One region of the Desulfitobacterium metallireducens DSM 15288 genome, then DNA from elsewhere that is predicted to be linked to it. Evidence: predicted binding sites of a transcription regulator. Region 1 holds the regulator's gene; the other holds the start of a gene.

Region 1 (4,429 bases):
TTGTTTATGATTACTTTGACCAACTGAAGTCGCGGACGAAAGGGTATGCTTCGTTAGATTATGAGTTGTCCGGATATAAAGCGGCGAGATTGGTGAAACTTGATGTTCTCTTAAATGGAGATTTAGTCGATGCCCTTTCCTTTATCGTCCACAGAGATAAAGCGGATAGCCGAGGACGTAAATTGGTGGAAAAATTAAGAGGAATTATCCCGCGGCAAATGTTTGAGATACCGATTCAAGCTGTAATTGGCTCGAAGGTTGTTGCTCGGGAAACCGTGCGTGCGATGCGGAAGGATGTCCTTGCGAAGTGTTACGGTGGCGATATTTCTCGGAAACGCAAACTCCTCGAAAAGCAAAAAGAAGGAAAGAAACGCATGAAGCAGGTTGGAAGCGTAGAGATTCCGCAGGATGCGTTTATGGCGGTTCTACAGATTGACGATTAATCAGGGGATTGATACCCTGTTTCGGTGGGGCGCTGGAGATCTTTATTGAGCAAGAGCCTGGGGCGAATTGCGATTACAGCTGCTCCGGCCGGGCGCTCGCAAAGCAAACTTGCGGCTCAGACTGGTAGATGAAAGCAGGCGGGGTGCCCGACAAAATCGCCATCCCTGGCTCTGTTGTCGGCGTGGCACGTCCATGTGCCCGCCCCGCTAATGCAAGTCAGTTTTCGCCGAGTTTGCTAGCTACTCGCTAAAGGCCTCCGCATCTGTACTCGCAACTCTCCGGGCAGCTTCTTGGGTCTATTGCATGTACGGCTTGCATGACTCGGGAGGCGGCGGGCGCATTCTGCACCCAAGGCCGCGGATGCATGCACAAAGAAGCGAGAAAGACCTGGACGTGGATTTTGATTTACGGGAGAGAACGACTTAAGCAAGCAGTTATCGAAGCTTAGGCAGTGGCTCCTGCTTGAAAGCAAAGGGTTGCGAACAGGACGTGAGCAACCGCCAACAGAGTCAGGAGACGATTTTGGCGGCGTCCCGCGACCCAGAGAAGGAGACAGTGCCTTAGCTTCGGTCTGCGAAGCGCCTGGAGTGAACGGTGTAAACAAAATCCACACCCCAGAGACCTTCTCAACTCTTTTAAGACAGACATAAGAACCGTCCCCGTGTATGAAATCGTCCCTTAATTAAGAGAGGACTGAAATTGATGCCATCACTCTATGTTCACGTTCCCTTTTGCGTACGGAAATGCGCTTATTGTGCTTTTTATTCCGTACCGCTGAAAAATTCAAAGGTTCAGGATTACTTGAAGGGGTTAAAGAAAGAAATCGACCTGCGGAAAAAGGATGCCTCTGAAGGGGTATCCTCTCTTTTTGTTGGGGGCGGAACTCCAACAGCTCTTGCGGAAGAGGAGTTAGAAGCGCTCTTTGCCCTTTTAAAACAGGGATTTGATATTCCTGAAGCAGTGGAGCAAACGATCGAAGGAAATCCGGGAACGTTGACTCGAGAGAAGTTACAAATTCTCAGACGCGCGGGAATAAATCGGATTTCTCTAGGGGTGCAGTCATTTGATGATTCTCTTTTAAGGCAGATCGGTAGGATACATACGGTTCAGGACGTTCGAGAGGGAGTGCATCTGATTCGAGAAGCTGGGTTTAGAAATCTCAACCTCGACTTAATGTTTGGACTGCCAGGTCAAACTCTTGGGGCTTGGCAGGATACCTTAAAGAAGGCTGTTCAACTTGGACCGGAACACTTATCTATTTATGGACTGATGGTTGAAGAAGATACGCCGCTGGCTCAGAGTTCAAAGCTTTTGACGCTTCTTCCCGATGATGATGATCAGGCGGAAATGTATGATTGGACGAGAGAATATCTGCGAGAATCAGGCTATCTTCATTATGAAACCTCGAATTTTGCGCGACCTGGGTTTGAGTGTCAGCACAATTTAGGCTATTGGCAGGGAGAAGATTATCTAGGTCTTGGACCAGGCGCTGTCGGTTGTGTTCAAAACGTTCGTTCCAAGAATCTTGAAGATATAGACCGATATCTAATGAATCTAGAACAAAATGGGTTGCCGCTTGAACCTACTGATGTGGAAGATCTCTCTGAACAGGAGCGGATGGCCGAACGGATGATCCTTGGGCTTCGTCTTTCACAAGGAGTGAACCTCGCGTCCTTTAAACAAGAATTTGGGCTGGATATTCGGGATATTTATCGATCGGTTTTGGAACGCTATCTTACGACTAAGGTTTTAATTTTAGATGAAAAGACGTTGAAACTGAACCCCGATTTTTGGTTTGTTGCCAATGGTGTTCTGCAAGAATTCGTTTAAAATTCGCTATTTGACTTGAAAATTAGTCCTTAAAAAATATTTGACCTTCTTTGACTTTTATCTAGAAATCCTCTTGACAACAAAAGTTAAGAGTGGTAAGTTTATGTCATAATCCGTTAGCACTCATTGAGGATGAGTGCTAACAACACGGTGGGAAGGCGGTTGAGTATATGCAAATGGATGAACGAAAAAATAGAATCTTGCGCGCGATTGTCCAAGATTATATAACCACGGCTGAGCCGGTGGGTTCGCGTACGATTGCTAAAAAGTTCGATTTGGGTATCTCATCAGCGACCATCCGTAATGAAATGGCCGATATGGAGGAAATGGGACTTCTCGAGCAACCTCACACTTCTTCAGGCCGGATTCCCATGGATGCAGGATATCGCTATTATGTCAATTGTCTGATGGATCGTCCTAAGCTCAGCTCAGAAGATAAAAATGTGATTGAGCTAGAAACGACGAAACGAATTGCTGAGATTCAAGAAGTTATTTCCAATACAAGTAAACTTCTCTCCCAGCTCACCAGTTTGACGAGCATCGTCATTAGTCCTCAACGAGGGAAAAGCTCTTTTAACCAAATGCATTTTCTTCCGTACCAACCGGGGCAAGCCATCATGGTCGTTGTTAAAGAGAACGGTGTGGTTGAGAATCAGATCGTTGAAATTGGAGAAAATGTAACAGCGGAAGAACTTCAAAGAATTGCTAACGTCTTTAATGATAAGATGAAAGGCCATTCAATGATTGATGTCCGCCGTGGATTGCTTCATGAGATTTATAGTGAACTCACACGTCAACGATCGCTTATCGATCATGCTTTAGATCTGCTCACGACTGTATTCAATGAACCTGCGGATGATAAAAATAAGGTCTATCTCGGTGGAACTTTGAACATGCTTAATCAGCCCGAATTTCGGGATGTAGATAAAGTAAGAAGTCTGCTTCATGTTTTTGAAGAGGATGAACAGGTGAGAAAACTACTTATTCCAGTCGCTGATGGACTAAGTGTAACGATTGGCGGAGAAAATAGCGTTAAGGAACTGCAGGATTGCAGTGTTATCTCAGCAACGTATCAAATCGATGGAAAACCTGTCGGCTCGATTGGAGTAATTGGACCAACACGCATGGACTACGCTAAGGCGATGGCTATGGTAGATTTTATGACGAAAACGTTGACTGAACTTTTGGCGAAGCGACGAAGACTATAAGGAAGGGGCGATTAGACAATGGCCAAGTGGGGAGAAAAAACCCCAAATTTGCATCAGGAGAATGAAGAAGAAGTTGATCTCCGAGATAAAGATTTGACAGAAGGAAATCTTGCCGAGGGTGAAGTTCACGACGGCGGGGAAGAAGTCCTGGAAGATGTTCCAGAAGTATCTATGGAAGAGAAAATCCTAACCCTAGAGGCGGAGCTTAAACAAAGCAAAGAACAAGCGGATGATTATTATGCTCGCTTGCAACGTCTCCAAGCGGAATTTGATAACTTCCGGAAACGGAGTCAAAAGGAAAGAGAAGACACTTTAAAGTATGCTTCTGAACAAGTCATCGTAGCGATGCTTCCTATACTCGATAATTTTGAGCGTGCAGTGGCATCTTCACAATCCAATCAAGATTTCAAGTCCTTTTTACAGGGCGTGGAAATGATTTTGAAACAAATGAAAACAGGTTTAGAAAAAGAAGGTCTTGCTCCTATTGAAGCGGTAGGCCAGACTTTCGATCCGAAGTTACACGACGCTGTTCTGCAAGTGGATTCGGAGGAATATAAGGAAAATACTGTGGTCGAAGAGCTTCAAAGAGGATATTATCTTAAGGACAAAGTATTGCGCCCTAGCATGGTAAAAGTCTCACGCTAGCATTGATAAGGAGGAAGAATTTATTATGGGTAAAATTATTGGAATTGACTTAGGAACGACAAATTCTTGTGTAGCAGTTATGGAAGGCGGAGAAGCTGTTGTTATCCCAAATGCGGAAGGAAACCGTACCACTCCTTCAGTTGTAGGCTTCTCAAAAACAGGTGAACGTTTAGTTGGACAAGTTGCGAAACGTCAAGCCGTTTCCAACCCGGATAAAACCGTGATTTCCATTAAACGTCATATGGGTTCTGACTACAAAGTAAATATTGATGATAAAAGCTATTCCCCACAAGAAATCTCAG
Region 2 (4,429 bases), 1.4 Mb from region 1:
AGAAGCCGCATTTTGTAAAGCGGAACGAGTCACTTTTGCTGGGTCAACAATCCCTGCAGTAATCATATCCTCATATTGCTCAGAAACTGCATTGAAGCCTACGCCGCGCGCAGTTGTTCTGACTTTTTCAACAACAACAGATCCTTCTTGTCCAGCGTTATTTGCAATTTGACGAAGGGGTTCTTCCAACGAGCGACGGATAATCGCTACGCCAGTTTTTTCGTCTCCAAGTAAGCTTTTCAAGCTATCAAGTGCTTGAATTGCATCGATCAAGGTTGTACCGCCACCAGCGACAATACCTTCTTCAACCGCAGCGCGAGTTGCAGCTAAAGCATCTTCAATCCGGAGTTTCTTCTCCTTCATTTCTGTTTCAGTTGCAGCACCAACTTGGATAACGGCTACGCCACCAGCCAATTTAGCCAAACGTTCTTGGAGTTTTTCACGATCGAAATCAGAAGTGGTTTCTTCAATTTGTTTTTTGATCGCTTCAACCCGTTTTTGAATTTCATCTGTACTTCCAGAGCCATCAACGATTGTGGTTTCTTCCTTGGTCACGCGCACTTGGCGAGCACGTCCAAGCATTTCAATCGTAGTATTTTCCAGTTTAAGACCGAGATCCTCGGTAACCACTGTACCCCCTGTAAGAACTGCAATATCTTCGAGCATTGCTTTACGACGATCTCCAAAGCCAGGAGCTTTAACTCCTACGCAAGTGAAGGTTCCACGAAGTTTGTTGACAACTAAAGTTGCCATAGCTTCCCCTTCAATATCCTCAGCAATGATCAAAAGTTGGCGACCTGCTTGAACTACTTTTTCAAGAACAGGAAGGATATCGGCAATGGCGCCAATCTTCTTATCTGTGATCAAGATGTAAGGATCATTCAAAATGGCTTCCATTTTATCGGTATCTGTAATCATGTAAGCAGAGATATAGCCACGGTCAAATTGCATACCTTCAACCACTTGAAGTTCAGTCGTCATTCCTTTAGCTTCTTCAACGGTGATGACGCCGTCCTTACCGACTTTTTCCATTGCTTCGGCAATTAAATTACCAATTGTTTGATCTCCAGCAGAAATGGACGCAACTTGGGCAATTGCTTCTTTGTTTTCAATTACCTTAGCATTAGCTTTGATATCTTCAACGATGACACCAACAGCTTGTTCAATCCCCCGTTTAATACCCATCGGGTTAGCACCCGCTGCGACATTTTTCAGACCTTCGCGAATAATGGCTTGCGCAAGAACGGTTGCTGTTGTCGTTCCGTCACCTGCAACATCATTCGTTTTAGTTGCTACTTCTTTAACGAGTTGAGCTCCCATGTTTTCAAAAGGATCTTCCAGCTCAATGTCTCGAGCAATTGTTACACCATCATTGGTGATCAGGGGAGAACCAAATTTTTTATCTAAGACAACGTTACGACCTTTAGGTCCTAACGTTACGCGGACCGCTTCAGCCAGAGCATTAACACCACGTTCAAGAGCATGGCGGGCTTCTTCATTAAAAACGATTTGTTTAGCCACTTTAAATATCCTCCTTAAAAATTATGATTTACATCTTAAATAATTAGCCTACAATTGCTAAAATATCGCTCTCTTTCAGGATTAGATATTCTTCGCCATCATATTTAACTTCGGTACCCGCATATTTGGAATAAATCACGCGGTCTCCGACTTTAACATCGAGAGCAACACGCTCACCTTTTTCCATTTTTCCAGGTCCAACTGCTACAATTTCACCTTCCATTGGCTTTTCTTTAGCCGTATCCGGCATGATGATTCCGCTTTTTGTTTTTTCCTCTAATGGAAGTGCTTTAATAACGACGCGATCGCCCAAAGGTTTGATGTTCATTGAAGAAATTCCCTCCTTAAGATTATTTTATTATTTTTTGTTAGCACTCACTCGTAACGAGTGCTAACATCTAAGTATTATAATATGCAAGGGCGAAGATGAAATCAAGCGTTGCAAAACGTCAATATCGTTGAATATTCGAATTTATCCATTTATACCTTCGAATATCTCCATCTTACTGCGTTATTTATATAACATGAATTTCAAGGTCTCCCCACCTGCTCTAACTCCTATATTAACCAAGCCGGTCAAGTTTTATTCGTGATCTGTTCCCTCTACTTGAACTTTTTTGACATTTGATCATACACTAAATTAGAAATAGAAAGTCTTGGTTAGCAAAGGGAGATTCCTTCTAACAAAGCTTTTAATCCTCTCCGCTCTAATCTTCTAGGAGGTCGTTCCGACGGCCAATCCAAAGAAAAGGAGAATGTTATTATGAGCTTTGGAGGACTTGGAGGATTCAACTGCAGACCCTTTATTCTTGGTTTATTTGACACGTATCCCATTGGTGCTCAACTGAGAATTGGCATGGACTCTTCGTTCTGGATTGGAAACTTTGGTGGACTACAAGATGGAGTAGCGACCTTAACCAATGCGCAGCTTTTCTCCAATGTTGGAAATCCAATCGATGGTCTTCGTCCGGTTGTGCGAATTCCTCTTCGTCAAATCACCTTTGTTAGCCAATAACCTCTTCCCGGTTAGGAGTATCTCCTAACCGGCTTTTTACATATTTAGCTTTCGTAGAAGCACAAGGGGCCGCTACATTGTTCATGCAACAGCCCCACTAAAATATCTAAAAGTTAGCTTGAGATTACACCTATCTTGACATACCGTGCTCGGATTTCGCTCAGGGTATCCCCTAGGACATTCTGAACGCGTTCATTTTCGAGATTGAGCAAATATATTTTGGTTTTCCCGATTTTTAGACTTGCATCTGAAAATTCTCGCTCAAGGAAAACTTTTTCCCTTAATGCAAATCGAATGAGTTCTTTCACTTGAGATATTGACCGATGCAGCCCTTCAGTCAACGCTAATCGAGCCTTTGTTGAGGCGACATAAGCCATACTTAACTGAAGCTGGGCGAGAATCTGAATTCCTCGTTCCAGATCCTGGTCTGGTTTATACCCGAGCTCATGGTTCAAAAATTCCTCAAAGAAATTTGATCCGCCAAACGCTTGCAAAACATGATGTGTGCTTCCATTGACGCCCATCACTCGAACGTCTTTACCCCATGCTCGGATTTTTCGCGCTAGGGGTAAAAAATCACCATCACCAGTAAACAGGAGAAACGTATCAAACGTCGAGGTCCGGGTGATCAAAATTTCTTGAGCCTCAAGAATAAGTTCGACATCGGCAGCATTTTTTCTCAACTCGGTGTTTGCATAATTATTTTTACCAAACACATGGCGTGTAAAAACGTTGGTTTTTTCGAAGGACGTCTGGGTTCTCCAAAATTCTTCGCGATCAAAGTTAGCATAAAGGTAAATTCCAGTAATACTGAGATCATTTCTCTCCGCATAGGTTTGGATCGCTTGCATCAAAATTTCCGGGGTTAACTCGTATCCCCTATCTAACAAGCCCGTCCAGATATTTTCATAATCTACAAAAGCGATTGCCTTCAAAATAAAATCACCCCGTTCCCGGTTCGCCTACTATACTGTATGCGTAAACCGGACAGGGGTGACAAGCACTTTTAGGAGTTTATGGGCGTAGCACACTCACTGGCTTCCCCTTTGAGAATTTGAATTCCATGGGGTAAAGCGGGCGCGATAGCCTGCCAACATTCTTTAACCGCTTTCGGAGAACCTGGCATATTCACAATGAGGGTGCGTTTTCGCAAAGCCGCAACCGCTCGACTGAGCATGGCTTTAGGCGTAATCTTATAACTTTCATAGCGCATTACTTCCGCAATTCCAGGAACCATGCGGTCTGCGACATCCTTGGTCGCCTCTGGTGTTACATCTCGCAAAGAAAAACCCGTTCCACCGGTGGTTAAGATCAGATCTAAACTCAGCTCATCAGCCCATTCCCGCATCTTTTGAGCTAATTGTTGTTGCTCATCTGGGAGAACGACATATGCCACGACTTCTCCCTCAATCTCCTTGACTAATTCCTTTAAGAGCGCACCTGAGAGGTCTTCTCTTTCTCCTCGAGAGCCCTTATCGCTAGCCGTGATTACACCGACTCTGAACATCAATTCATCACCTCAATACTATCTCCCACCCGTACTTGGCCTCCCTCTAAGACCTTGATAAAAATTCCTTCTTTAGGCATTACGCAATCTCCAGCTTGATAATAGATCGCACATTTGGCATGACATTCCTTACCGATCTGAGTCACTTCACCTACACCCGCATCGCCGATTTTAAGTTTTGTGCCAATGGGTAAGCTCACTAGATCAATTCCTTCTGTGGTTAAATTCTCTGCAAAATCGCCAGGACCTACATCCAGTCCTTTGTCCTGCATCTTTTTAATGCTTTCCATCGCGAGCAAACTCACTTGGCGATGCCAATCCCCACCATGGGCATCCCCTTCGATTCCGAATTTCACTTTTAAAGTTCCTTCACCTACGTTTTTCTT

Evidence for each region. Region 1 encodes HrcA, which represses chaperone genes, less so after heat shock. Its sites were predicted from a motif close to TGTTAGCACTCNNNNNNNNNGAGTGCTAACA; they were not measured.
Region 2: the regulator HrcA is predicted to act here: its motif matches at 1,888-1,918, upstream of groES (co-chaperone GroES).

What each region holds. Positions count from the first base shown of each region.
Region 1 is NZ_CP007032.1:2,592,726-2,597,154, reverse strand. It holds gene lepA (translation elongation factor 4) at 1-443, shown strand, start outside; gene hemW (radical SAM family heme chaperone HemW) at 1,147-2,274, shown strand; gene hrcA (heat-inducible transcriptional repressor HrcA) at 2,445-3,482, shown strand; gene grpE (nucleotide exchange factor GrpE) at 3,501-4,127, shown strand; gene dnaK (molecular chaperone DnaK) at 4,153-4,429, shown strand, end outside.
Region 2 is NZ_CP007032.1:859,874-864,302, reverse strand. It holds gene groL (chaperonin GroEL) at 1-1,521, opposite strand, end outside; gene groES (co-chaperone GroES) at 1,565-1,849, opposite strand; gene DESME_RS04120 (hypothetical protein) at 2,285-2,536, shown strand; gene DESME_RS04115 (NYN domain-containing protein) at 2,650-3,471, opposite strand; gene DESME_RS04110 (MogA/MoaB family molybdenum cofactor biosynthesis protein) at 3,543-4,043, opposite strand; gene DESME_RS04105 (MOSC domain-containing protein) at 4,043-4,429, opposite strand, start outside.